Regions from separate parts of the Priestia sp. ABM2_011 genome, predicted to be linked through region 4. Evidence: riboswitches for the same ligand, from Rfam matches in the RefSeq annotation. Region 4 holds a riboswitch; each other region holds the start of a gene.
What was found. A riboswitch is a leader RNA that binds a small molecule or an ion and turns the genes downstream of it on or off. The one in region 4 is predicted to bind cobalamin.
Positions count from the first base shown of each region.

Region 1 (7,346 bases), 1.6 Mb from region 4:
GTATAGGTTTCCGCTCGGTGTGACAACCTCAAACAGAAGAAGGAAGGTGCTAACTGAAAAGTCGTCAAATGCCCGTAGACAGCATAAATGAATAAGCAAATATAGGTAAAAAATTAATAAGTATGTTACAATACCTAGTGAGTTATGATAATGAATTTTACAATATGAAAAGACCATATGGGAAAAGATGAGAAAGGAAAGATACGAATGCCTAGATGGATAAAAAGAATGCTAATTGTATTTATTACAGTATTTACATTTGGGCTTGTCACTCCACCAGAATATTTATACGTTGATGATGCAAAAGCGGACAAGCAACATAAAGCAGGGTATGTAAGAGAAACAACTCCTGTTACAGCTGTTATAGAAGATATTCATTTGCCATATGAAGAACCAAAATATGAAGACGTTTCATCATTTGTTACGTATGCAATGGAATCAGCTGAAAAACAGTCAGTGGAAAAATTCGGAACAAAAATTGGTCCTGTCATTGAAGATGAATTTCGTCAAGCAGTGTTACCTAAAATTGAAGAAGTGCTGACCGACATTGGCACTGAACGTGAACAGTCAATTCAGAATCTCGAGATAAGCGAGCACCCTGCTGCTGGCTACGGTGAAAAGATTTTCCATGTATATGACCGGGAAACCGGTCAGGACTTAATACGGTTTCATGTACGGCGTGAAAATCCTCCAAAAGATGGATACTGGTTTAATTTTCACTATCATGCGGCCGCAGATAATTTTCAAAAGCATTATGATTTAGGGAAAATTTATTGGAACCGAAACATGCCGCCTAAGTGGTTCAGCTGATAATAGACACAACATTCTACAATTTCGAAATGTTAGCTTTTTTAAGCTAGCATTTTTTTACGTCTAAAACCGTTATGGTCTAAATAAGCTGAAACATTAGCACAACGATAAAAAAATCGTTTATAATGAAGTCAGACTTCTTACTATAGAATTGTAGGAAGGAACGAATAGACGCTGGAGGTAACACAATGAAACAATTTACGGAAGAAAAACAATTTCGCGAACAAATTAAGAATGAAACACTAAGCGTTGGGATTTTTACGACAACGTGGTGTCCTGATTGCAAACGTTTGGATATGTTTATTGATGAAATCGTTGACGAAAATACAGATAAAGCATGGTTTAAAATTGACAAGGATGAGTTTGAAGAACTTTCTGCTGAAAACAATGTAATGGGTATTCCTTCTCTTCTTGTATATAAAAACGGTGAAAAAATTGCGCACCTGCACAGTGCAAATGCTAAAACGCCTGAAGCGGTCCGTGAATTTTTAGCAACTCTTTAATTCCCTAAGCTGCGAGAGCATTCTCGCAGCTTTTTTTGTGAGAATGGCTATTTCCATTTTTCGATGAGTGGGGTATACTAGGACAAGTGAATAATCGTAAAGCAATAAGGTCTCAATTTAAAGATTGAGTGAAAAGGGAAGTCTGGTGAAAAACCAGCGCGGTCCCGCCACTGTAAGCGCTTTGTGCGTAAGTCAGGAGACCTGCCTTATTGTTAGCTGTGAAACCTTCGAGGAAGGGTGAAGCAGGGTAATGAACATACATATCAAGTATAGTGAACGGATTCTTTTCCTGCTTATCTTGACGTTACCTGCTTTGCTTTCAATTGAAAGTAAAGCTTTTTTATTTTGAAGCTGCTGCCGAGCAGTATACATAGTCAAAGCGGAAAAAACGGGATAGCGCTGCTTTTTGCATGATCATTTGCTTTTTCTTTAACGTGGAGGTTTCGTATTCACAATGAACAATATATAGGGGGAGTATTTAGATGAAAAAATGGCTTTCGTATTCCATTATTGCGCTGTTAGTCATCGTACTTGCTGCATGCGGTGCAGGCAGCCAAAGCAACAGTGATAAAAAAACGAAGCAAGATACAGAACAAACGTCACAAGCTGCGTTTCCAGTGAAGGTAAAAGACGCGCGTGATAAAGAAATTACGTTGAAAAAACAGCCTAAGAAAATTGTTTCATTAATGCCAAGTAATACGGAGATTGTATATGCCCTTGGCCTTGAAAAAGAATTAGTCGGTGTCACAAGCAACGATGATTATCCTAAAAGCGTAAAGAAAAAAGCGCAGGTGGGAGATATGAACGTTAATGCAGAAAAAGTTATTGCTTTAAATCCTGATTTAGTGCTGGCACACGCTTCAAGTATGGGCGTTTCAGATGAAGTATTTAAACAAATTGAAAGTGCGGGTATTCCGGTATTTGTTGTAAAAGATTCAACAACGTTTGATACGGTTTATGATTCTATTACGCAAATTGGTAAATTAACGGGTAAAACAAAAGAAGCTAATCAAACAATTAAAGACATGAAAGAAAAAGTAGCTTCAATTAAGAAAAAAGCAAAAACGATTTCAAAAGAAGATCGTAAAAAAGTATGGATAGAGGTATCGGGAGCTCCTGAGATTTATACAACAGGAAAAGGTACGTTCATGAACGAAATGCTTACTATGATCGGTGCTGATAACGTAGCGGCTAGTGAAAAGGGTTGGGTTAAGTTTTCTGAAGAGCAAGTTGTTAAGTTAAACCCTGACGTTATTATCGCAACGTATGATGCAGACAAAAATGAGATTATGAAGCGTCCCGCTTGGAGCAGCATGACTGCTGTAAAAGAGGGGAATATTGAAAAGGTTGATCAAAACAAAATCAACCGCTTAGGACCTCGTATTGTAGATGGCTTAGAGGACTTAGCAAAAGCAGTATACCCTGAGGTGTACAATAAATAAAAAGAGGGACCATATTCCAGTTCGAATTGAAAAGGGGATTGGTCCCTTTTCACATCTTAAAATTGAAGAACGGCCTGAGCTTTTAATCATGAAAACCGAGACTTCTTATAAAACATACAGCTCAGGCGTTTTAGGAACAGGCATCACGGAAACGGACACCTTTTACAATCGATTTGTTCATAAAGACTATTATTCAGATACTCCTTCTTTAGAGTATGAGCAATATTTGATGAAAGAAAATGTGCGCCATGAGCAAATCGTAGGGTTGATGACAGCCGTTTGGTTAAAAGAAAGAGCAATTTACTGTTATGAAGGCTACGGAGTAAGAGTAGCTTCCGTGATAACGGCTGGCGTAGGAAACGCAGTGGATATTACAGCTGACGAAGCTGTCCCGTTCTATTCCTCTCCCGGTACAATTAATATGTTTTTTTTCGTGGAAGGCACGCTTACGGATGCTGCGTTTTTACAGCTTTTTATTGCCGCTACAGAAGCCAAAACAAAAACGCTGTCACAGCTGGGTGTCATAGATCCAGCTACAAAGACGATTGCTACGGGAACATCTACGGACAGCATCTCAGTTGCAGCGTCTCAGCAAGGACCATTATATGAATATGCAGGCTCTATGACCGCTTTAGGTCAAGCGGTAGCCAAGCTGGTAAAAATAAGCTTAGAGCAGGCACTTAAGGGAAAGAGGTGAAGAAATGAGTATTATGCAAGCGATAATTGCACACCTGACGGCCATGACGATTGCTTTACTCATTGACCGAATCATAGGCGACCCAGAAAATTGGCCGCATCCCGTTCGCTGGTTTGGCAAGTGGATTTATTGGATGGATTCCAGATTAAATAAAGGTGCAGGAAAACGATTCAAAGGGTTGCTTCTTGTGATAAGTATGGTGGTGCTCGCAGGAGTTGTTCCTTTCTTATTTCTCCATGCTTTGTACGGAGTTCATTTTATACTAGGTGTTTTAGTAGAGGGCGTAATAATTGCAACTACCATATCCACTCGTTCCTTAAGCGAAGCTGCTTATAAGGTGCAAAAGCCGCTTCAGCTAGGAGATATGGAGAAAGCTAGATATGAAGTAAGCATGATTGTGGGACGAGATACAGATCGTTTGTCAGAAGGAGAAATTGCCAGAGCGACGGTAGAGACCGTGGCTGAAAATACAAGTGATGGTATTACAGCTCCGCTTTTTTATGCATTTATAGGAGGAGGAGCCCTAGCCTTTTTTTACCGAGCTATTAACACATGTGATTCGATGGTTGGGTACAAAAATGACCGCTACTTTCTGTTCGGCTATTTTAGTGCAAAAACTGATGACGTATTAAACTATATTCCAAGTCGGTTAACTGCAGTGGTGATGACCGCTGTCAATGTAGCAAAAAGCCAATATTCTCTTTGGCATGTAACGAGTTTGATTAAGCGCGATGCTAAGAAGCATCCAAGTCCAAATAGCGGATACGGGGAAAGTGCAGTGGCTGCTCTTTTAGGTATTCAACTCGGCGGGCTTAATACATATAAAGGCATAGAATCTAATCGTGCAAAAATGGGCGAACCACTCATTCCCCTGCAAGCCGGTCATATTGAACAAGCTGTTTTCATTATGAAAAGGACGGTCTATGCTACGTGGTTATTCTATCTTTTGTTAGGAGGAGTTATTAGTGCTATTACCTACACATGGAGCTAACCCCAATGTCTTTTTAAAAGCAATAGGGGCCGAGAATTTGTCGCATCTAAAAGACTTTAGCGTAAACACAAATCCTTTAGGGGCTCCCCTTGTTCTTCACGAAAAGTGGAACGAATTCAAGGAAGCTGCGTTTAGTTACCCTGATCCTGAAGTAACAGAACTAAAAAATAAACTTGCAGCTCATCATCATGTTTCCGCTGCCCAAGTGCTGCCCACAAATGGGGCCGCTGAAGCGTTTTTCCTTATTGCTTCTTTATTTTCAGGAGAGAAAGCGGGGATTGTACAGCCGACGTTTGTCGAATACGAACAGGCAAGTAAAGCGTATGGATGTGAAGTGACATACGTTCCTTTAGCTGAAGAAAATGGCTGGAGCTGGGATATAGAGTTGATTATGAGTATTCTTCCGGATATAAAAGTACTATGGATTTGTCACCCAAATAATCCAACGGGCGTTATGTATAGTCACGAGGAATGGATGAAAGTAGTAAAAGCTGCTGCTCATCATGGTACATACTTAATAATTGATGAAGCATTTATTGATTTTGTCGAACATCAGCCTTCATTTGATTCTCTTATTCTAAACTATGAACATCTCATTGTTGTGCGTTCGATGACAAAGATGTTTAATATTGCGGGGCTTCGCCTTGGCTATATTTTGGCAAATGAAAAAATCATTAGCAAGATGTCTAAAAAACAGCCTCCTTGGAGTGTAAACGGATTGTCGCAGCAAGTAGGGATGATATGTGTAGATGAAAAAGATTTTGTGAAAAAAACCGTACATTATATTAAACAAGAACGAAAACGGATCTTGAGTCAACTAGAAGAATGGGGGCTTTTGGTTTCTCCGTCTCAAACAAACTATTATCTTTGCAGCGTTCCGTCTTCTATTAAAACGCGCGACTGGCTTATCTATTTAGCAAGCCGCGGTGTGGTAGCTCGGCATACTGAAAACTTCCCATTTTTAAATGGACGCTATATCCGTTTGGCTGTGAAAACGAAAGAAGAAAATGACTATTTACTTAACGTAATCAAACAAGGACTCGATGAAATATGATCATCTTTATTAGCGGAGGGGTTCGAAGCGGCAAATCACGTGCAGCGGAGAACATGGTTCAAACTTTTTGTACAAAGCGCGCTGTTTATATTGCCACAAGCCGGCAAACAGATAGTGAAATGCAAAAACGTATCCAGCTTCATCAAACAGAACGTCAAGCGGCGAACACGCCTTGGGCAACGATCGAGCAGTCTGTAGATTTACAACAAATTCTTCCAAACCTTCGAAGTGATGATACTATACTCTTGGACTGTGTCACAAACTGGCTTGCCAATGAGCTTTTTTTAACCGAAAAAAGGTGGCAAACAAAAGAAGGCAAACAAGAGGTTTTTCGTCAGATGATAGAAGCGCTCGATAAGCTGTTTGCGCAGTCTCAGACGGTCGTGCTAGTATCTAATGAACTGTTTGAAGCGGGCGTGTTAGAGGAGCCGACATATAGCTATATGCATATGTTAGGGAAATTACATCAGTATATTGTAGAAAAAGCAGATGTGGCTATTTGTGTAGAAGCGGGACTTTCCCGTTTTAAAAAAGGAAAGGAATGTGTAAGCAAATGAAAGAATGGATAGCCATACTACGAATCTCTCTTCAGTTTTTTACGATCTTACCACTGGCTAAAACCGTTCAATGGACTGAAAAAAGAACGGCACGCTCACTTTTTGTCCTGCCTTGGATTGGCATATTACTAGGTTTAATGTTTTATAGCTTTTTACAGCTACTTCACTATTCACCTATCACTGCTATTGTTAGCAGTATTTTAGTTTTGCTTTTGCCGCTTGTTTTAACGGGTGGTCTTCATGTAGACGGGTGGATGGATGTAAGTGATGCGTATTTTTCCCATCAGTCAAAGGAAAAGAAACTGCAGATTTTAAGCGATCCGCACGTTGGGTCTTTTGCTATTCTTTCTCTTATTGTTCTTCTTCTGCTGCGCTTTAGTGCAATCTATGAATTAACGTCTCTTTCTTCTTTATCGGTTTGGGCATGTATAACCGTCTTTACACTTCCAAGAATCGGAGCCGCTTTCTTAGTCATGAGAGATAAGCCCGCTAAAGATACGGGGCTTGCTGCTTATTTTCAAAAAGGAGTCACCAAATGGTCTATTTATGCATTTATCGTCATGAGCCTATTCTTAGTTGCTATTTTCATTGTTTTTATAGACAATAAATTCATTATCTTTTTCTTTGTCGGTTTTTTATGGCTCTGGATACGGTTTTATCGTTCGCAGTTTGGTGGCGTAACAGGAGATGTTATAGGTGCAACCATTGAAGGAGGAGAAACGTTTTTATGGATAATTCTTTGGTTATCACATGTATTCGCCATGGCATGACGCTTGAAAATCAACAAAAAAAATATATAGGGTGGAGTGATCCGCCTTTAAGTATAGAAGGGAAAAATGAATTAAAAGAGCTTTCTCTAGAGCCGGAGCTCGTTATTTCCAGTGACTTAAAAAGAGCGCTAGAAACAAGTTCAATTGTTTTTCCTAAATCTCAGGTGATTAAAAGGGAAAGTTGGCGTGAGCTGCATTTTGGAGATTGGGAAGAGAAGACGTATGAAGATTTAAAAAACATACGGGCATATAGAAATTGGATCGATCACTGGGCAGAACATACGCCTCCGAATGGTGAAAGCTTCTCAGGATTTTCAAACCGAGTTTGGGAAGCCTGGGAAGAAGCGGTCGATTTGGCGGCTAGTCAGCAATTGCGTCACATTGCTATTGTTTCACACGGCGGACCACTGCGTTTACTTGCGTCCCATTTTAAACAGACAGCGTCGCTTTGGGATGTTTCTTTTCCTTATGGAGAAGGTTTTTCAGTAACGTGCACATACAAACAGGCAAAGGAGAGAAGAG
Region 1 covers NZ_JBSWUB010000001.1:3,352,161-3,359,506, reverse strand. The annotation lists gene ACXAE4_RS18055 (YpjP family protein) at 208-810, shown strand; gene ACXAE4_RS18050 (thioredoxin family protein) at 999-1,313, shown strand; cobalamin riboswitch at 1,404-1,536, shown strand; gene ACXAE4_RS18045 (ABC transporter substrate-binding protein) at 1,796-2,755, shown strand; gene ACXAE4_RS18040 (adenosylcobinamide amidohydrolase) at 2,844-3,452, shown strand; gene cbiB (adenosylcobinamide-phosphate synthase CbiB) at 3,457-4,443, shown strand; gene cobD (threonine-phosphate decarboxylase CobD) at 4,418-5,497, shown strand; gene ACXAE4_RS18025 (bifunctional adenosylcobinamide kinase/adenosylcobinamide-phosphate guanylyltransferase) at 5,494-6,054, shown strand; gene cobS (adenosylcobinamide-GDP ribazoletransferase) at 6,051-6,824, shown strand; gene ACXAE4_RS18015 (histidine phosphatase family protein) at 6,782-7,346, shown strand, end outside.
Region 1: another riboswitch for cobalamin. It lies ahead of ACXAE4_RS18045 (ABC transporter substrate-binding protein); the one in region 4 lies ahead of ACXAE4_RS26280 (HoxN/HupN/NixA family nickel/cobalt transporter).

Region 2 (7,346 bases), 2.6 Mb from region 4:
AATCCAATTTGATTTTCTTGCGTCATGACTGCAACTTTTTGCGCCAGTTGTTTTGGTGAATAAGCCTTCACTGACTTCCCTTCTACCTTCACTTCTCCTGATTGAGTGGTTAATACATTCATAATTAAGCGAATAAGCGTTGTTTTTCCGCTTCCATTTGGTCCTAGTAAAGCAACAAAAGAACCTTTGTCTACGGTGAACGTGATGTCACGAACGGTCGGTTTCTGTTTATCGTATCCTCCCGTCACATTATATAGTTCAATCATGATATTCCTCTTTTCCGCATACGTTCTTTTACAAGCAGCAGCGTAAAAATTGGCGAACCAATTAAGGCGGTTACGACTCCAATCGGCAGTTCACGAGGTTCTAATATCGTTCTTGCTAATAAATCGGCTAAAACCAAATAACTTCCTCCGATTAAAATAGAAAGCGGCAGTACATGCTTATGATTAGCTCCCGCTACGAGACGCACTACGTGGGGAATAACTAAGCCAACAAATCCAATTGCCCCAGATACTGATACCGCAGCCCCGGTTAATACGGATGCACCTATTAAAATCATTCTTTTTTTCTTCTTTACGTCTATCCCCATAAATTGAGCGGATTGATCGCCAAATGCTAAGCCGTTCAGCTCTTTCACATGTAACAGCAGCATAATCGTACCGACTAAAAAGAACGGCCCTAAAATTTGAATATGCGACCATCCTCTCATTGATACGCTTCCCATTAGCCAATATAAAACCTGCCTTACATCTTCTTCAGGAGAAAGAGCTACAATTAATGAAATAAGCGCGCTCATAAAGGATGATAAAATAATCCCCGCTAAGATGATGGTTTCATTGGCCAAATTGCCGCTTGCGAGTTTCGTAATACCAAAAACTAAAAGAAGAGTAATAAAACCAGATACGATGCCGACTACAGGCAGCGTGAAGATAGACAAACCAAAAATACTCCAGTGAAAATAAATTGCCATGACAGAGCCAAGGGTTGCACCTGAGGAAACTCCGATCGTGTAAGGATCCGCAAGAGAGTTTCTTAATAGCCCTTGAAAGGCAGCCCCTGCTATTGAAAGCGAAGCTCCTACTAAAAATGCCACCAGTACTCTTGGAAAACGAATTTGCCAAATGATTAAATCCATGTTTTCCGGACCATGATATAAGGATAGTCCGGTAAGGTGGCCAATAATAATTTTGATTGTATCTCCTACGGTTAACGAAACTGTACCAATAAATACTCCCATAATCACCGAAGTACATACAATAAATAAACTGACTATGTATAAAATAGATGCTTTGTTTAAAAAAATACGTTTAAAAATCAATACTTTCAGCTCCTCTAGGAAACGAGGCGTGATGTTTTACATTACATTAACCATTCATTTTCCTGTCCATAAACCATGTTTCCATCCTACATAGTATTGGAAACAATCATCTTTTATTTGTTACGAGTGCTAGACTGTTGAACTAGGCAACGTAGAATAGCGTACTAAAGTTCTCGGTGAAAAAACAAGCGAAAACCTCTACAAGCTACACTTTTTGTGCTTGCTCCGGGCTTTTATAGTTGTCTATTAAATGATACAGCTTTTCCATATCTACAGCTTCTCTCACATATGCTGCTGCTTTTGAAAAAGACTCCTCTTTTTGCAGGCGACTGTTGAATGTATCCGTAATAGGCGGCAATTTTTTATGTTTACGAATTTGATTAAGCAAAGCTCTGCGCAAAGCATCGTTATGAAACACATCATGAACATACGTGCCAATGATGTTGTCTTTAACCGTTCCTTCTTTTTGATCATCTACCACCGCAAAGGCTTCCGTCATGCTTTTAGAAATCGTCTTTCCCATATGAATTTCATAGCCTTCAATTGAAACCTTCTCACTCTCTAACTGAACATATCCAGAAACTCTTTCTGTTTTTTTGCTGGTTGTCATAACGGTTTCCACTGGAAGCAAACACAGCCCTTTAATAGATTCAATCCGGGACTCTACTGCATCGGGGTCCGTAATTGTCTCGCCTAACATTTGATATCCCCCGCAGATGCCAATAACGTGAGCGTTCGTTGCGTTCAAGACTTGATTAATGGCTAGATCCAGGCCGCTTTCTTGTAAAAACTGCGCATCTTCAATCGTATTTTTGCTTCCTGGTAAAACAATTAAATCAGGCGTACCTAGTTGTGATGGCTTGGTTACAAGTCTCACATGACAGTCTTCTTCTAAGCTTAGAGGATCAATGTCCGTAAAATTTGAGATGCGAGGATACGAGATAACCGCAATATCGATTTCTTTTAACGGATTCACAAGCGTTGAGTAATTTCTGAGTGATAGCGAATCTTCAGCGTCAATTTCCACGTCGTGCATATAAGGAATCACTCCTAGTACCGGAACTCCCGTGTATTCTTCAAACCACTTCAACCCCGGTTTTAAAAGCTCTAAGTCTCCTCGGAATTTATTGATTAACACTCCAATTACTCTAGGTTTATGTTCATCTGGAAGCAATTGAAGAGTACCCACCAGACTCGCAAAAACCCCTCCTTTATCAATATCTCCTACTAACACAACAGGCGCTTGGGCTATCTTTGCTACGCGCATATTTACCAGTTCCCGATCGTTCAAATTGACTTCAGCAGGACTTCCAGCACCTTCAATCACAATTCGATCATAATGACTGGCAAGCTCTTTATAAGACTCAGTGATAACGTTCAAACCTTCATTAAAAAATTCTTGCCGATACTGAAAAGCAAACATATTACGAAGCGGCTTTCCATGAACGACAATTTGAGATTCATGATCACGAGTTGGTTTAATTAAAATAGGGTTCATATTAGTTGTTGCTTCTACTCCAGCAGCTTCTGCTTGAATTCCCTGCGCTCTGCCAATTTCTTTTCCATCCATTGTAATGTATGAATTGAGCGCCATGTTTTGCGATTTAAACGGTGCAGTTTGATAGCCGTCTTCTTTAAAAATACGGCAAAATGCTGTAGCAATCATGCTTTTTCCAGCGTCTGAATGCGTTCCTTGAATCATAAGAGGTTTTCCTTTTTTCACTTTATCCACTCCCTACCACATAAAAAAACCTTAACTGTAAAAGTCAAGGTTTGGTCATGCGCTCATTAACACATTGTCTTGACTTATTTCTCCCACCGAAAAATAAGGGGTTTTTAAAAGCAGGTCTCCTGGCTTATGCTTCATTTTACTTCTGCACCCTTCCTAGTTTGACTAGTGGGTCTTTGCAGGTTCATCCACATTTACAGTAGCGGGGGCTGCACCGGATTCTCACCGATTTCCCTATTATCCTCCTTAGAGGCACTTTTAAAATCATTTATTCTTTATTGTAACGAATTTTATAGCCATTCACAATAACGATTTTCTTCTATTATTATATATTACTGTGTTTATACTTATTTGGGTCTCGTATGCTATAATAACAATTATTTTCCAAACATCTTATGAAATAGCTAGGAAGGTGCTCACAGTTGAAGAAAAAAATGATTTATACCTTTATTGGTTCGCTTGTTCTTTATATAGTAATTATATCTTTTTGTATGTATCAAACTGCTCACAAGTCTGTTCCACAAAACGCAGATTATGTCCTCGTTTTAGGTTCTAAAGTAGATGGTGATCAAATGTCTCCTAGTTTAAAAGAGCGAGCAAAAACAGCTTTATCTTATTTAAAGACTCATAAACAAACAAAAGTTATCGTAACGGGTGGAAAAGGATCTGATGAAGAAATTTCTGAAGCAGAGGCAGCCTACCGTTTTCTACGAAAAGCAGGAATTAAAAAGAATCGAATTATAAAAGAGGGTCAGTCAACTTCTACTTTTGAGAATTTTACTTTCACCAAAAAGAAAGTTGATATTCAAGATAAACGAATCGTGCTTGTTAGCAGTGATTTTCATCTGTTTCGCGCTTCTATTATTGCAAAGCGCCAAGGTTTTGATGTTTATCCTTTAGGCGCAAAGACACCAAATTCAATTAAACTTCAAGCCTACTTTCGTGAGTATGCTGCTATATTAAAAACATGGCTGTTTGATAAATAAATAGAGTACACGCCTATACAAACGAAAAACACGGCATGAATTCATGCCGTGTTTTTTATTAATCATCTGTATCGATAACTGCTTTTGGTAAACCTGTGTATTTCGCCCAGTAGAAAATACCGAGTGAAACAAGAGCAATTAAAATTAAGTCAAGTGGGTTGCTTAACACACCTTGTCCTCCACCAAATGAACCTAGATAAGAGATAACAAGCATAATAATATAATAAGCAACTAGCCACCAAGCAGATTTAAGCTGCTGTGCAAATTTCACAACGTCAGTTGGTACGTATTTCTTAAACGCTACGTAGATAACAACCATTAGAAGCTGTGATCCTAGCAGCCAAGAAATTGTTGTCCATCCTGACCAGTATACGATGTATGAACAGAAGATAAATGAAACAGGAGCAATAATGCTCATGCCTTTTAATTTGAAAGGTTTTTTAAGATCTTTTGCATTTACTCTGAATGCTGCAGCTGAAATTGGTGCGATAGCATAAGACAGAATAAGTGCTACTGAACATACGTTTACTAGCGCTTCCCAAGAAGGAAATGGCAGTGTCCAGAATACGGACATTCCAAATGATAGCCATAGTGACGCACGTGGAATTCCTGTTTTCTTATCTACTTTTGAGAAACGTTTAAATAGTGTTCCATTACGAGACCAAGCATAAACTAGACGAGAAGTTGTATTCATAAAGATGTTTCCGTTACCGCCTGGTGATAAAATAGCATCAAAAATAACAAGCGTTACTAACCAGCCAAGGCCTAAAATAAGTGCAATATCTTTAAATGGTAAAGAGAATTGCTCTTGAATTGTTCCCCATCCTCCTGATAGCATATCAGCCGGGATGTTACCGATGAACAATACTTGCAGTGCTGTGTAAATAATCGCTGAAAGTACAATACAGATAATTAGCGCGATTGGAATATTACGCTGCGGATTTTTAACTTCACTGGCTACCGAAACAATAGGGTGAAGTCCTAAGTAAGCAAACATAACGCCACCTGTTGAAATGGCTGCTTGAATACCATTAAAACCAAACGGAGCAAAATCGCCAGTTGTAAAGTTAGCTGATTTGAAGTGATAAGCTAACACGACGATAATTGTAAGAGGAACCGCATATTTAAACACAGATATAATGACATTTGACTTAGCAAATGCTTTTACACTTACGTAGTTAATAATGAAAAATAGTGTTAATAACGCGAACTGGAATAGCCATCCAATCGTTGTAGGCGATTCAGAACCATGTTTAGTTAGACCAGGAATCCATACAGCAACATACTGACGTACAGCTGTTACCTCAATGGCAATTAAACTTGTATAAGCAATAATGGTAATGAATGAAATTAAGTAACCTACTAAATGACCATGTGAATAAACCGGATAACGGATAATTCCACCGGTACGCGGCAGCGCTGCTCCAAGTTCAGCATACACTAAGCCGATAAGTAAAATAATGACTCCGCCAATCAGCCACGAAAAACTTCCGGCTGGACCAGCCTTTGACGCCACGTTACTAACCGCAAATAACCAGGCGGAACCAAAAATAGCTCCCATCCCAATTAACGTTAGGTCAAGTAACGATATTGATTTTTTAAATTTTCCTTGATTTCCTTGATCAGACATAAAATCCTCCTTTAAAATTCCCACTCCACATATCTACGCCCTTGCGTCCGATATGGGATTCTTTACATCATCCTCCTCTTACTAAGACCTCACAAGTGGATATGTTAACAAATATTCTCTAAAAAACCAAGTTAAAAACTTTATTTTTTTACAAAACATCATTGAATTGCTTATGTATAGCGCATAAATTCCACCGAAGATTTGAGGACTACTCCTCCTATTTAACCGCATTTTTCTTAGATTAAACATAAAAGAATATTCAAACTATTTATCATAACAAAAGGGCTGAGGCATAACGAGATCAACCGCTAGAAGCAGCTACATACGCAAAACCTACGCTTGCCATCCCAATAAAAAAACCCGAACGATGAATCGTTCGGATCTTGCTTCAAATAAAATAATTTTGTCCGTGCCTTTTTTTGCTTATTTAAATACTTTTACACGTTCAGTTAGCGGTTGAAATTCTTTTTCTCCCGCAGGTGACACAGGATTACCAAATGGCATTTGAGCAATTAATTTCCATGAGCTTGGAATATTCCAAGTTGCTTTTACTTCATCGTCAATCAATGGATTGTAATGTTGTAAAGTTGCTCCTAGGCCTTCTAGCTCAAGTGCTGTCCAGATCACATGCTGCAGCATGCCTGATGATTGGTTAGACCAAACCGGGAAGTTTTCGCTATAAGATGCGAACTGCTTTTGCAATCCTTCAATTACTTCTTGATCTTCAAAGAAAAGAACTGTTCCATAGCCGCTTCCGAATAAGTTCATTTTTTGATCCGTATCTGAAAAATTTTCAGCTGGAACAATTTTACGAAGCGTTTCTCTCGTAATATCCCATACTTTATCATGCTGTTCACCAAATAAAACAACTACACGTGCGCTTTGAGAATTAAATGATGAAGGAGTATGTTTTACCGAAAAATTAATAATTTCTTCAATTTTTTCTTCTGATATTTTTACATTTTTATCAATTGCATAAATAGAACGTCGGTTTTTAATTGCTTCATAAAAATCTTTTCCAACCTGTTGTTGATCACTTGATTTATCAAATAATTTATCTAAAAAACCCATTTTCCACACTCCTAATTGTTTGTTTTTTTAAGCTTAAATTGCATGTTTATACCCTTCCCCCTGATAAAAGGAGATAAACAAGATATAATGAATTCTTATATCTCTAATTCGAGATATTAAACTAAAAAAATATTAATTGAAATTTAATTACTTTATGTAACTTACTTTACAATGATTATTATTATCTGTCAACAGAAAAATTATTATTTCTTCTGTTGATTATCAAAAGAGGTTGAGACATAACGAAATGAATCCAATCTAAAATGAACAAATGGGATATATGAGCTGAACCGCTTTTTCCGCCGGAGTCTTCGTCGTGCCCTTCAATCAACTGCTAGAAGGAACGAAACAGGTGAAACCTACGTTCACCGTAATAAAAAAACGAACCGCTAATCAAAAATTTTGATCAAGGGTTCATTTTTTCACTTCGTCTAAAATATTTTTATCTCAGCCTTTTTTATAGATACTTAATGTTCATAAATCATCTTTCGCGTCATTCCCCCGTCTACTACGAGGTTAGCTCCTGTTACAAAATCATTTTCGACGTTTGTTAAGTACATACACGCTCTTGAGATATCCGCTGGCGTTCCTACCCGATTAGACGGATGC
Region 2 covers NZ_JBSWUB010000001.1:2,365,629-2,372,974, reverse strand. The annotation lists gene ACXAE4_RS12875 (ABC transporter ATP-binding protein) at 1-266, opposite strand, end outside; gene ACXAE4_RS12870 (FecCD family ABC transporter permease) at 263-1,321, opposite strand; gene ACXAE4_RS12865 (cobyric acid synthase) at 1,527-3,053, opposite strand; cobalamin riboswitch at 3,146-3,325, opposite strand; gene ACXAE4_RS12860 (YdcF family protein) at 3,473-4,036, shown strand; gene ACXAE4_RS12855 (APC family permease) at 4,095-5,666, opposite strand; gene ACXAE4_RS12850 (nitroreductase family protein) at 6,090-6,737, opposite strand; gene ACXAE4_RS12845 (SDR family oxidoreductase) at 7,205-7,346, opposite strand, start outside.
Region 2: another riboswitch for cobalamin. It lies ahead of ACXAE4_RS12865 (cobyric acid synthase); the one in region 4 lies ahead of ACXAE4_RS26280 (HoxN/HupN/NixA family nickel/cobalt transporter).

Region 3 (7,346 bases), 2.3 Mb from region 4:
GCTGCCTGGCTTTTTTGTTTGGAGCTGCCTGTTATCTTTTTTGAAACATATGGTAAAATAAAAGAAATGAGAGACAAAGGAAGTGTCATAATGACGGAAACTGTTCAGTTAATTAAAAAGCTTGTTTCGATTCCCAGTCCTTCTGGAAATACAGAAAAGGTGATTTCATTTGTCGAAGACTATGTAAAAGAGCTAAATATTCAAACGTATCGCAATCGAAAAGGAGGCTTAGTCGCTACCATTCCCGGTAAAGATACGGATCATCACCGCATGCTGACGGCTCATGTCGATACATTAGGTGCTATGGTAAAAGAAATCAAACCGAGTGGACGTCTGAAAATCGACTTGATTGGAGGGTTCCGCTACAATTCCATTGAAGGAGAATATTGTGAAATCGAAACGTCAGCAGGAGAAGTATTTACAGGGACCATCCTTATGCATCAAACATCTGTTCATGTGTATAAAGATGCAGGTAAAGCTGAGCGAAATCAAGATAATATAGAAATTCGATTGGATGAAAAAGTACATAGCGCAGAAGATGTTCGCAGTCTTGGAATTGAAGTCGGCGACTTTGTTTCGTTTGATCCTCGTGTAGAAATAACAAAAAGCGGTTTTATTAAATCTCGTCATCTCGATGATAAAGCAAGCGTAGCTTTATTGCTTCAGCTCATGAAAACAATTCAAGAAGAGCAGATCGAACTGCCATACACTACGCACTTTCTTATTTCAAATAATGAAGAAATTGGATACGGAGGAAATTCTAATATTACGCCTCAAACGGTAGAATACTTAGCGGTTGATATGGGTGCCATGGGAGATGGACAATCTACTGATGAATACACCGTGTCTATTTGTGTAAAAGATTCAAGCGGCCCATATCATTACGGTTTGAGAAAGCATTTGGTGGAGCTAGCTAAGCAGCATGATATTCAGTACAAATTAGATATTTATCCGTTTTACGGATCAGATGCTTCTGCTGCTATTCGTGCCGGGCATGACATCGTACACGGCTTAATTGGTCCAGGAATTGATTCTTCTCATGCGTTTGAGAGAACGCATCAAGATTCATTAAACCATACGTACAAGCTTCTTTACCACTATGTGCAATCGAACATGGTTCTGCTTTAAGAAAGGAATATTTAATTAGTGTATTTTTATGCAAAACAAAGAGCAGGACGGGACTGTGATGTCTGTACTTTCCTTTCCTAAAAAAGAAGCCGGCTGTCCGGCTTCTTTTTTTAATAAATACTATATATTTTTTTACTGGTGAAGCAACAGTTGGTAAAAAAAGCACCTTTTTTAAAGAGGTATAATACGGCTTAAACCTTTTGTACATTTTGTTCATTTACAGAAGTTAAAATGTTTTTAAATTTTTAAAAGTTTCTTGTGACAAGTTTTGTAGAATGGGTTTTCAAAAGGATATGGTTTCGTCATAATGTGGATATAGCGATCACTACAATAATCGGAGGCGAATCTTTTCATGTGGGTACTGACGGTATATGCTGGAAAAGAAATGAAAATGTTTGAATTTGAAACTGAAACGCAGGCGAGAGAAGCTTTTGCAAAAACAAATGGCTGTAAAGTTCTTTCAGAAGTCGTGTATTATAATGATCCTCATTTAACATTAGTAGCTATATAATGAAAAAACAAGAGCTGACTTTATGCTCTTGTTTTTTCATAGCTTCTTGTATCTTACGAAAAGAATAGAGTTGAAATAAAAAAAAATGTACGCTATGATATGGTAGTTACTTCTATTATTCTGATAGTTTAAAAGGTTCATATATATCAAACAGCAACAGTAAAGATGCCAAGAAGGCTTAATAGGGAAACTGGTGAAAGACCAGTACTGCCCCCGCAACTGTAAGTGTGGACGAACGAGTATAACCACTGTGGAAAAATCACGGGAAGGTTCTCAAGTAGAATGATACACAAGTCAGGAGACCTGTCTTTATTGTGAAGTTTCTATTTCTCCGGGGAGCGGGAAGGGAAACGTTGGCTTAAAGTGGCATTCGTGTACACTTTTATTCTGACGTTTTACCCGCTCGCATATTAGCGAAGCGGGTTTTTCTCGTAGCACAAAACTACATATCGTGCAAAAAAGGTGCGCAATGTTCACATTGCGTTAAATGGGAAGTCTGGTGTGAAGCCAGCGCGGTACCCGCCACTGTGAAGAGGAGCTGATTGCATATGCCACTGTATTCGGGAAGGCGCAATCAAGTGATGAATCGAAGTCAGGAAACCAGCCTTTTTCTAATGCGAAGCTTACCCTACGGGATATAGGTGGAAGTGCAAAAACTTAGTTTGAATTTTTCTGCGCCTCTATCATTGATAGAGGCGTTTTTTTAGTAAAGGAGCGAATAAGTGTGACGACGTGGAACTTAAATGGAACAAAACATCACGTATTGATTTGTAATGGAAGCAGCTGTATGAGAAAAGGTGGAGAAGAAGCCACGCAAGCTATTCGAAATAAAGTGACTGAACTGAATCTAGATGAAGCGGTTCACACAACCCGTACGCGCTGTAACGGAAGGTGCAAAGATGCTCCTGTAGCTATCGTGTACCCTTCAGGAGATTGGTACAAGCAGGTCACTGAAAACGTAGCTCATCGAATTGTTGAAGAACATTTAGCAGGAGGCTGCAGTATAAAGGAATCACTTATTTATGAATATGATCAAAACGGTTTTGTTTCTCCGGAAAAGAGTGACTCCATAGAAGGAATTGACAAAGTAAAAAGTAACGCATAAAGGAGGAGCTAGCATGAAAGGTAAACTGTTAGTTATTGGATTCGGCCCAGGAAGCTTTGAACATATTACACAGCGAGCAAGAGAAGCCATTCAAGAAAGTGATATGATCATTGGTTATAAAACCTATGTGGAATTAATTCAAGGACTATTAACGAATCAGCAAATTATTAGTACAGGAATGACCGAAGAAGTAAGCCGTGCACAAGAAGCCGTAAAGCAAGCTGAAGCGGGAAAAACCGTGGCGGTCATTTCAAGCGGAGATGCAGGAGTATACGGAATGGCCGGCCTTGTGTATGAAGTGTTGATTGAAAAAGGATGGAAAAAAGAAACGGGCGTAGAGCTGGAAGTGATTCCTGGCATTTCGGCTATTAATTCATGCGCATCCCTCCTTGGGGCGCCCGTGATGCATGATGCCTGTACGATTAGTTTAAGTGACCACCTTACGCCTTGGGAGTTAATCGAAAAACGAATCGAAGCAGCTGCACAAGCAGATTTTGTAGTAGCTTTTTATAATCCGAAAAGCGGAAGACGCACAAGACAAATTGTGGAAGCGCAAAGGATTTTATTAAAATACCGTTCCCCCGATACGCCTGTTGGTCTTGTGAAAAGCGCTTATCGTGACCGTGAAGAAGTGGTAATGACCAATTTAAAAGACATGTTAAATCATGAAATAGGCATGCTGACTACCGTTGTTGTCGGAAATTCATCTACGTTCTTTTACGATGACTTAATGATTACACCGCGCGGGTATCAGCGTAAATATACCCTCAACCAAACAGAGCAGCCGCTAAGACCGCATCAGCGACTTCGAAAAGAAGCAGAACCATGGGCTCTTGATCAAGAGGAGACTGTAAAGCAAACGGCTTCAGCTATTGAAGATGTTCAGAACACAAAAGAAGAAAAAGCAGCTTCACGAGCTCTGGCAGAAGAAGCGCTTCAAGCAATTTTAGGTGAAACTACTTCACCGGTCGTACACCAGCCAATTGAGTCTATTTTTGAAGTGGCAGTTAGTCCAGGGCTTGCAAATAAGAAGTTTACGCCCGTTCAAATGACAACACTAGCAGAAGTTGTTGGTGAAAAAGGTACGATGGAGTATACGCCTGACCATCAAATCAAACTGCAAATTCCAACGGCTCAGCCAGATGTGATTATTAAAAAGCTCCAATCAGCTTCCTTTTTACTATCTCCAGTCGGAGACGTGTTTACAATTAAAGCGTGTGATTTTTGTGATGGAGAAAAAAGTGACGCCATCCCGCATACGGAACAATTACAAAAGCGTCTCGGTGGAATGGACATGCCAAAAGAGCTGAAGCTTGGTATTAATGGATGCGGTATGGCCTGTTACGGTGCTGTTCAAGAAGATATCGGCATTGTCTACAGAAAAGGTGCGTTTGACTTATTTTTAGGGGCTAAAACGGTTGGACGAAACGCCCATTCAGGTCAAATTGTGGCGGAAGGCATAGCGCCCGATGACATTGTTGAAATAGTGGAGAACATTGTCCATGAATATAAAGAAAAAGGTCATCCAAATGAGCGGTTTCATAAATTCTTTAAGCGTGTGAAGAATGTTTATGGATTCGACTATCAAGATATAACACCAAAAATAAAAGTAGAACCAGCTCCGTGTGGAGATTAAAAATGGGAGGGCATTATATGAAATCAGTTTTATTTGTCGGTCATGGAAGTAGAGATCCTGAAGGGAACGATCAAATTCGCGAGTTTATCTCGACTATGAAGCATGATTGGGACCCATCTATTTTAGTAGAAACGTGTTTTCTAGAGTTTGAACGTCCGAATGTAAGTCAAGGCATTGATACATGTGTGGCAAAAGGAGCGACAGATGTAGTTGTAGTTCCAATTATGCTCTTGCCAGCTGGCCACTCAAAAATACATATTCCGGCGGCTATAGATGAAGCTAAGGAAAAATATCCACACGTAAACTTCGTGTACGGACGTCCCATTGGCGTTCATGAAGAAGCCCTTGAAATTTTAAAAACGAGATTACAAGAATCAGGAGAAAATTTAGAAACTCCAGCTGAAGACACGGCTGTTATTGTCTTAGGGCGAGGAGGAAGCGATCCTGATGCAAACAGTGATTTATATAAAATTACGCGCCTTCTTTGGGAAAAAACAAACTACAAAATCGTCGAAACTTCTTTTATGGGCGTGACCGCTCCATTGATTGATGAAGGAGTGGAACGATGTTTAAAACTGGGCGCTAAAAAAGTGGTTATTCTCCCGTATTTCTTATTTACAGGAGTACTAATTAAGCGTTTGGAAGAAATGGTGAAGCAGTATAAAATGCAGCATGAAAACATTGAGTTTAAGCTAGCCGGCTATTTCGGTTTTCATCCAAAACTGCAGACAATTTTAAAAGAACGTGCTGAAGAAGGATTAGAAGGCGAAGTGAAAATGAACTGCGATACATGTCAATATCGCCTCGGCATTATGGAGCATATTGATCACCATCATCATCACGATCATGATCACGGGCACCATCACCACGATCACCATCACCACGATCACCATCATGACCATCACCACCATGAAGATAAGGTCGGCGAGTTAAAATGATTTTATTGTTAGCGGGAACTAGCGATGCACGTGCATTAGCTGTTCAAGTGAAAAAAGAAGGTTACGACGTTACGGCGACGGTTGTAACCGACAATGCAGCAATCGAATTACAGCGAGCAGAAGTGAAAGTGAAAATTGGACGTCTCACACAAGAAGATATGATGACTTTTATAAACGAACATGGTGTAAAAGCTATTGTGGATGCAAGTCACCCCTTTGCCGAAGAAGCATCTAAAAACGCCATCGGTGCGGCTGCTGAAACATCGATTCCTTACATACGCTATGAGCGGGCTTCGCAGGCTTTTACCTACGACAATATGACGATGGTTTCTACGTATGAAGAAGCAGCTGAAGTAGCAGCTGAGAAAAAAGGAGTTATTATGCTGACAACAGGCAGCAAGACGCTGCAGGTTTTTACAGAAAAGCTCCTTCCTCTTTCAGATGTACGGCTTGTTGCTCGTATGCTTCCAAGGCTGGATAATATGGAAAAGTGTCAGCAGTTAGGATTGCCGCAAAAAAATATTATTGCTATTCAAGGTCCGTTTACAAAAGAGTTTGATCAAGCACTGTATAAGCAATACGGAGTGACGGTCATGGTCACAAAAGAAAGCGGAAAAGTTGGATCTGTGGATGAAAAAGTGGAAGCAGCTAAAGAGTTAGGCTTAGATATCATTATGATTGGGCGACCGAAAATTGAGTATGGGACCGTGTATTCCACGTTTGAAGAAGTGGTTCATGCTTTAGTAAACCAAACTAGGAGTTGATTGAGATGGATTTTCGTACAGAATTTAAACCGTTAACTGTTCAGCCTCAGCAAATTGAAGGAAAAAGTTTTGAAATGATTACAGAAGAGCTTGGACCTCATCCGTTTACAGATGAACAGTACCCAATTGTTCAGCGGGTAATTCACGCGTCTGCAGACTTTGAGCTTGGACGCAGCATGCTGTTTCATCCAGATGCGATTCAAGCAGGAATTAAAGCCATTCGCAGCGGCAAGCAAGTGGTTGCAGATGTACAAATGGTGCAAGTAGGAACAAACAAGCAGCGAATTGAAAAACACGGCGGTGAAATCAAAGTTTATATTTCAGATCCGGACGTAATGGAAGAAGCAAAGCGCTTAAATACAACGCGTGCAATTATTTCTATGCGAAAAGCAATTAAAGAAGCAGACGGCGGGATTTTTGCAATTGGGAACGCACCGACAGCGTTACTTGAGTTAATTCGTTTGATTAAAGAAGGAGAAGCGAAGCCTGGACTTGTTATTGGTCTGCCGGTAGGGTTTGTTTCAGCGGCTGAATCGAAAGAAGAACTTGCCAAACTTGACGTGCCGTTTATTACAAACATCGGGCGAAAAGGCGGCAGTACGGTAACGGTTGCTGCATTAAATGCAATTTCAATTCTTGCAGATCAGGTGTAACGCATGAAGGAAGTACCAAAAGAACCTAAGAAACTCAGAGAAGGCTATACGACGGGCGCTTGTGCAACGGCAGCTACGAGAGCAGCTCTGCTTACGCTAATTTCAGGAGAAGTGCAAGAGGAGTCAACGATTTACTTACCTGTTGGTCGCTTTGCTACGTTTCATCTTGAAGAATGCGAGTATCGCACAAGCAGCGCTGTAGCCAGCATCATTAAAGATGCTGGAGATGATCCCGATGCCACGCACGGAGCGCTGATTATTTCTGAAGTTTCGTGGTGTAATGGTGCAGACATTATCATTGATGGAGGAGTGGGAGTAGGGCGTGTGACAAAGCCCGGTCTCCCAGTTCCTGTCGGTGAAGCAGCCATTAACCCTGTGCCAAGAAAGATGCTGAAAGAAACGGCTGAACAGCTTCTAGCCCAATACAACATACAAAAAGGCGTTAAGATTGTCATCTCGGTTCCTGAAGGAGAAGAAATGGCGAAAAAGACATTAAATGCGCGTCTAGGTATTTTAGGAGGCATTTCGATACTGGGGACGCGGGGAATTGTTGTTCCGTTCTCAACAGCTGCTTATAAAGCAAGTATCGTGCAGGCCATTAGCGTTGCTAA
Region 3 covers NZ_JBSWUB010000001.1:2,719,685-2,727,030, forward strand. The annotation lists gene ACXAE4_RS14695 (M42 family metallopeptidase) at 91-1,128, shown strand; gene ACXAE4_RS14700 (hypothetical protein) at 1,481-1,639, shown strand; cobalamin riboswitch at 1,786-1,964, shown strand; cobalamin riboswitch at 2,083-2,262, shown strand; gene ACXAE4_RS14705 ((2Fe-2S) ferredoxin domain-containing protein) at 2,364-2,744, shown strand; gene cobJ (precorrin-3B C(17)-methyltransferase) at 2,758-4,380, shown strand; gene ACXAE4_RS14715 (sirohydrochlorin chelatase) at 4,398-5,318, shown strand; gene cobK (precorrin-6A reductase) at 5,315-6,082, shown strand; gene ACXAE4_RS14725 (precorrin-8X methylmutase) at 6,088-6,735, shown strand; gene ACXAE4_RS14730 (cobalt-precorrin-5B (C(1))-methyltransferase) at 6,739-7,346, shown strand, end outside.
Region 3: another riboswitch for cobalamin. It lies ahead of ACXAE4_RS14705 ((2Fe-2S) ferredoxin domain-containing protein); the one in region 4 lies ahead of ACXAE4_RS26280 (HoxN/HupN/NixA family nickel/cobalt transporter).

Region 4 (7,346 bases):
GTTTGATATTGCCTTAATTGCCACGTCTGCTCACTTATTTGTTGCAGGAAGCCAGTTCCTTGCTCTTGATAAAGTGGTATTTAAAAAGAAAGAAACTGCTTTTTCTCTTCAAGAAGAAAGCAGTAAATAAAAAAGAAAGCTTATACTCTCCCAATATAAGCTTTCAGGTTAGTCCCGCCGTTTGAGGCGGGCTTTTTTTATATTTGAAGCAGCAAATTCGCAAATAAAGAAGAACGCTCGGACAACGTATCAATTTGAATATGTTCATATTCTGCATGTATTCCTTTTCCGCATGCTCCTAATCCATCCAACGTGGGAATGCCAATAGCCGCTGTAAAATTGCCATCACTTCCGCCTCCAACAGCTGCTTCTTCTAATTTCATACCCAGTTTGGCCGCAATTGACTGAGCGCATTCAAATAACTCTTCCGTTTGTTTAGACTTAACCATTGGAGGACGATTCATGCCTCCTGTTACTTCAATCTTAATCCCTTTTAAAATGGGCGTTAAATTCAAAATAATATCCGTCATACGTTTTGCTTCTTCTTCTGTAGAAACACGTAAATCCACGTGCGCTTCTGCATATTCCGGCACTACATTTGTACCGCTGCCTCCGGTAAATGTCCCAACGTTCACCGTTGTACCTTTTTCATAATCGGTTAAGCTCTGCAGAAAAATCACTTGGCGCGCTAGCTCTTCAATAGCATTGATTCCTTCTTTGTGGTGATTACCAGCGTGGGCTGCTCGTCCCCACACCTTTACGGTGAAAATCCCCGCTCCTTTGCGCGACGTTTTTAACGCACCTGAACCCGCCACCGCAGGTTCTGCTACTAGCACTGCTTCACTTCTTTGTGCTTCTTCTTCTATATATTTTTTAGAGGAAATTGATCCAATCTCTTCATCTGAATTGCAAAAAAACACAATTTTTTTATCCAGCGATAAGCCAAGCTCTTGAATCGCTTTAATCGCCCATATAGATTGTATAATGCCGCCTTTCATATCTAAAATTCCCGGACCATAAAGCTTGTTTCCTTCTGTTCTTAGACTCAGCCTTCCCTTTTCCCATACCGTGTCAAAGTGACCGATAATTAAAAGCTGCTTCTCTCCTTCTCCAATCGTAAATTTCAAGTGGTTTCCTACTTCTTTTTCTTCTATGATTTCATACCCTACGCCTAAACGCTTCTGAAACAGCTGCGTTAAATACATTCCACACTGATCCACTAACTCTTTACTGTAGGACGGTGATTCTTTTTTCACAAATCCAACTAAATCTTCGAGCATCTCTTGTTCATGTTCTTTTAAATAACTAAATACGCTTTGTTCTACCATTACCTGACTCAAATCAATTCCTCCTCCAAACAACCCCTGCTGCTTGTGCATTCATTGCTTTTATTTATCGTACGTATGAGTATGTTCTACGTTTCACATAACGACCTTAAATTATCCTTAATTATAATGGTTTTCAGACAATTTTCCATCCTTAAAATACAGATAATACTTTAACTTATTCATAACCGACCGAAAATAGCCATAAACTTCAACAAATTTATACAAAAAAGCTTCAATCTTCAACAGATTAAAGCTTTCATTTTATTAATTGACATTTATTTTGATATTTTTCCCTTTTGACTTCACACTTACAAATACAAACATAGACACTAAAAAAATAAACAAAATAACGCCAACCATTTCAAAGTTTACTTCGGCCCATGGATTAAAGAAAGTGAATGCTAAGTAGAAGGACACCCCATATGCGAGGATAACAATAACCCAGCCCATCAAGCGGGAAGCAGATTGCCCAAACTTACTCGATTCATTCACCATTTTATGTACAATCAGTGAATCGATTGTATCTGTCAGCATCATACCAAACATAAATACTAGTCCTAATAAAAGCGGCGTATATTTGCCTGCGTTCCCTACAGCTAGAGACCACACGGCCGTTTGACTGACCGTTTCAGCTGCTAGGGCAAACAGCGCTCCTACAAGAATAATTAAAAAAGGATTCGTTGTTCCTTTTGCGATTTTCGGAATAAACTTCCCTTTTAACCCGCTCACCTGAAACTCTTCTTCTTTGTTTTTAGTTCGAAGCAAATGATATGTGTTTAATGTCCCAATCAGAAAGAGAGAGATGATAGATACCCAAGATGCAAAATGATCGAAATATGCTGGAAACGTAAAATTCTTCATCACTACGCCCAGCACCCCGGCCGTGACGGCCACCATTCCTCCATGACCGAGTGAAAACAGCGTTCCGACCCACGGGGCAAAACGGCTGCCCATTCGCCAATTATATCGGGTCTGGCCATCAATAAAAGCTAAGTGATCTGCATCTAATCCGTGCCTGATTCCTAATAAAAAGACAAGTAAAAAAACTGATAAACCTTCCATTTCCTACACTCCTTTTTTTAAAATAAAACGTAAAAAAGCCTCAATTCTATAGAAATTGAGGATGTGTCGGCATATGAAAATAAACAGTAATTGCTCACTGCGTACCTTGATACACCGCCTCTTTCCTAGAAGAGTCAAGTGTACAGAATAGGTAGGTCTCCTGGCTTGAGATCATCATTTTCTACCGCCTTCCCCGTTTTGAGTGACGATAAGATAGAAAACTCCCTGCTTACAGTGGCTGGACCGCTCGAGATTTGCACTCGATTCCCTGTTACCTCTTACGCTATGTAAGAGCACCTAAACTGTGCGAATGATTCATTTTCTTCCTCATTATACTAGTACTCCTTACAAATGAATAGAGAAAATTCAAATAAAAAAGCCCTGCTAAGCTTTACATGCTTAACAGGGCTTTTTAAAGCAATTAAACTACTTCTACCGTTACGTCTACGTTGCCGCTGATTGCTTTTGAATACGGGCAGTATGAGTGGGCTAGGTCTACATATTTTTTAGCTGTTTCTAAATCTAAGCCTTCGATATGAGCTTCAAGCGCTACAGCAATTTTTACTCCTTGATCAGCTTTATCTGGAAGCAGCTGAACCGTAGCTTTTACTTCACTGCTTTTAATTTCTACGTTATGTTTTTTCAACATAAATTCTAACGCACTGTTGAAACAAGCACTGTATCCAGCTGCAAATAGCTGCTCTGGGTTTGTTGCTGTTGTTGCTTCTCCACCAAGCGCTGGAGGTGTTGCAACGTCTAAATTAAAGATATTATCTAAAGAATGAACTTCTCCTGTTCTTCCACCTGTGTTAACGACTGTCGTTTCATATAAAGCTTTCATGTATAAATCTCTCCTCTTTTTTAGTAATTTTATTAAAATTTTTTATTTATCGTTTCTGCAATTTAATTGTACACAATTTAATTTTAAAAAACAAGTGTTAAATACATTAAAAATTTCCCAATAAAAAAAGCCGCGTATATGCGACTTTTTCTTAATAATATTGAGACTGTTCGTCATAAGCTGATTTTCGAAAAATAGACAAGTTGGTAATAGCCCTCATCAGTTTCGTATTAAAAATAACATAATGAATAAACAGCGCCAGCACGCAGCCTAGAATAGCTCCTGTTAACACATCGAATGGATAGTGAACGCCAACCCATACGCGTGAAAATGCAATGAGTGCACCCATGACAACCCACATGCGCCCTGAACGTTTGAAATGCAGCCAGATGGTAAAAGTGATAACTAATGCAGATGTAGCATGATCGCTTGGAAATGAAGAATTCGCGGCGTGATCAATAAGCTGATTCACGTGGTGAGAGATAAACGGACGATCTCGATAAGCAAATAAACTAATCACTTTATTGATAATGACTCCTGTGGCACAAGCACATAAAGCTTGAAATGCTACAACACGGCTGCCGTTTTTATTAATAAGTAAAAACAAGCCGAGTAAAACAATAAGTACATACTGGGCATAATCTGCAAAGAATACCATTAGCGAATCTACAAACTTCACATGCGAGGCATACTGATTCACCGCATGGAAAATGGTATAGTCTACTGAATTAATAGCTGATAACATAATCGAAATCCTTTCTTATTTTTAAATGTCATTAGCTATCTTATCAGTTTCTTGGGAAAATGAACATTATTTCTCGGGCTATTATTGATATATTTAGTAAATAACCATTGATTTCCTTATCATTTATACACCCCGAATCTCTCCATGCTATAATGTACGCAACTATACATAGACACAAGGGGGAATTTTTTTGAGTAAAGGCAGAATTTTAATTGTAGAAGATGAACGCAAAATTGCTCGTTTGATTCAGCTCGAGCTTGAACACGAAGGGTACGAAACGGGCATGGCTTATACAGGGACAGAAGGATTGGCAGAGTTTCAAGCACATGATTGGGATTTGCTGCTTTTAGATGTGATGCTTCCTGAATTGAGCGGACTCGAAGTACTGCGTCGCATTCGAGCAAACGATGATCAGACGCCCGTTATCTTATTAACCGCTCGAGACGCCCTTCCTGATAAGGTAAGCGGACTAGATTTAGGAGCGAACGATTACATTACAAAGCCCTTTCAAATTGAGGAGCTTTTTGCACGTATCCGCGTCTGGCTTCGCCATCCTGCATCAGCATCTCCTGCTGAAAAAGAAGCAGATACTCTGCAGCTAGGAACTTTAGTTGTGAATGAAAAAACGCGAGAAGTCACGCGTGAAAATGAAGCTATTGAGCTGACTCCTAAAGAATATGATTTGCTTGTCTATATGCTTCAAAACAACAATCAAGTGCTAAGCTTTGAACAGCTTCTTACAAACGTGTGGGGATTTGATTACTACGGCGACACGAATATTGTATACGTATACATTCGTTATTTGCGCAAAAAAATTGATGCTCCATTTTCAACACCCTACATTCAAACAGTGCGGGGCGTTGGCTATATGCTTAAGGAGTAGCTCATGAAACTGCAAACAAAGATTATCCTTACATCAACTGTGCTGCTTTTTATTCTGCTAGTGATTGCGAACAGCTCGATTTACTTCATTTTCAAGAAAACCATGGAAGACAATGCAATTGAACGTTTGCAAGCAGAAACAAGCAACGTAACACATGGTCTAAAACAAACAAGTTCGACGGTTAAACAAGCCAATTTGCTTCGTGCCTATTTGCCTCCTAACGGAATGATTCGTATTTTGCCTAAATCAGGGAGGCCTTTAGTTGTATCGGTTACTGATCAAACGAAAGAGCTTCAGGACTTATCCTATTCTTATTATTCAAATGAACAAACAACCATCAAAGAAGACGACGGCCACCTATACGCAATTTCGCATACTCCGGTCATTTGGACGAACGGTGAAGTCGTTTCTTTAGAAGTCACGGAACAACTCGAAGACGTGGAACAATCTTTACAGACGTTAAAATTCATCTTGCTTATTGCCTCTCTTGTTATATTAATTCCGACCATATTTGCCGGACGGCTTTTAAGTAAAATCATTTTGCGGCCTATCAAATCTCTTATTCATACTATGGAAGAAATTCAAGTGTCTCGCACATTCAAAAAAATCGCTCTCTCTTCCTCTTCTAAAGATGAGTTAGATCAAATGGCCAACACCTTCAATAATATGATGGATTTATTAGAGGAAAACTATAAAAAGCAAGAGCAGTTCGTATCCGATGCTTCTCATGAATTAAAAACACCCCTGACCGTGGTAGAAAGCTATGCCAATATGCTAAAACGATGGGGGATGAAGCGTCCAGATATTTTAGAAGAAGCCATCGAAGCCATTCACTCTGAGTCTTTACGCATGAAACAGCTTACGTCTCAAATGCTGGTGCTTGCGAAAGATGAGTCGCAGTGGGAGCTTCACATGGAACACGTAGATGCGGCGGCCGTCTGTAACCAAACAATCAAGCATCTAGAACAAGCTTTTGAACGAACCATTTATTTAAATATAAAAACGGATCATCCCGTCGTAACAGCGGATGAAAAACGCTTAAAGCAGCTGCTGTACATCCTCTTAGATAATGCCATTAAATATAGTGAAAAAGCGGTAGAGGTAACCATAACAAGAAGCGAAAGCTTTATGATTACGGTCACAGATCAAGGAATTGGTATTCCAAAAGAAGATTTATCAAACGTGTATGAACGCTTTTTTCGCGTAGATAAAGCAAGAAATCGAGAAACCGGTGGTTCAGGGCTTGGGTTATCCATTGCTCGAAAGATTGTAGAAGCCCATAGCGGACGTATTGAGATTAGCAGCGATGAAGGCAAAGGGACATCCGTAACGGTTTGCTTTCCTCTTTGATTTCTCACCGTTTCTTAGAGATTTTTAAGAATTGCCTGCTATACTATTTTTCATAATACTGGAGGTGAATGTATGAAGAAAACGGTGCTTTTTATACTTATCTTTCTTGCTGTTGGTTCAGCTTGCTTTTATGGAATAGCAAAAGCAATGAATCGATCTGATACCATTTTATCCGAGTCTGAAATCAGCCGTATGATTCAGCAGAAATATGGCGGCACAATTGAAAATGCAAGCTTTTCTCAAAAAGATGATGAACCGATTTATCTAATTACTTTGCTTAAAGGTGATATTCCATACCACATCACAGTAAATGGAGAAAATGGAGAAGTCCAGTCATTAATCAAACAAAAAGTAGAGAAACAAACGTCTACTCAAACTAAAAATGATACAGAAAAAGAACAAAAAAAGAGCGAGCAGCCACCCGTTTCTCCTACATCCGACGAGCCTCTCATTTCAATGGAACAAGCAAGAGATATTGCTTTACAAAAAGTAAAAGGAACGTTTTCCTCAGTTGAAATAGAAGAGGAAGAAGGCCAAACCTTCTACGAAGTCGAAATTGATCAGTCTAAAACAAGAGAAGCTAAAGTAATGATAAACGCTTACTCTGGGCATGTAGATTCCATCACCTACGAAAATGACGACGACTAAAAGTACAGCGGAAAGCTGTGCTTTTTTTATACACCTTTATTTATTTCTAAGAAAATTTTAAACTTCTTCTTCTTTTCCTTTAAAGTTCATGGGCTAATATAGTCTTAACAACAAATCAAGGAGGCCGTAACATATGAAAGTTATTACAACTGTTTTAGCCAGTGCAGTATTAGTCGGTGGATTAGGTGCAAGTGCATATGCCATGACGGATCAGTCTAAAAGCAATGACAAGAAGCAAACCACAACGATTGAAGAAGCAAAGGCAAAAGACATTGCTCTTCAAAAAACAGAAGGCGGTGACATTACAAATATCCAATTAGCCGTAGATGACGGCGTTAAACAATATGAAGTAGACATCACAAAAGGTAATAAAGAATACGATGTAGATATTGACAGCAACAGCGGTAAAATCATTGAATTTGATGAAGAACAAAAAGACGATGAAGATAAGAAAGAAGAGAATCTTCAAAACGTTTCCCCTGCTGTTTC
Region 4 covers NZ_JBSWUB010000001.1:4,995,352-5,002,697, forward strand. The annotation lists gene ACXAE4_RS26270 (DoxX family protein) at 1-130, shown strand, start outside; gene ACXAE4_RS26275 (M20 family metallopeptidase) at 198-1,361, opposite strand; gene ACXAE4_RS26280 (HoxN/HupN/NixA family nickel/cobalt transporter) at 1,593-2,390, opposite strand; cobalamin riboswitch at 2,524-2,706, opposite strand; gene ACXAE4_RS26285 (organic hydroperoxide resistance protein) at 2,812-3,231, opposite strand; gene ACXAE4_RS26290 (undecaprenyl-diphosphatase) at 3,383-3,976, opposite strand; gene ACXAE4_RS26295 (response regulator transcription factor) at 4,167-4,859, shown strand; gene ACXAE4_RS26300 (HAMP domain-containing sensor histidine kinase) at 4,863-6,209, shown strand; gene ACXAE4_RS26305 (PepSY domain-containing protein) at 6,282-6,857, shown strand; gene ACXAE4_RS26310 (PepSY domain-containing protein) at 6,991-7,346, shown strand, end outside.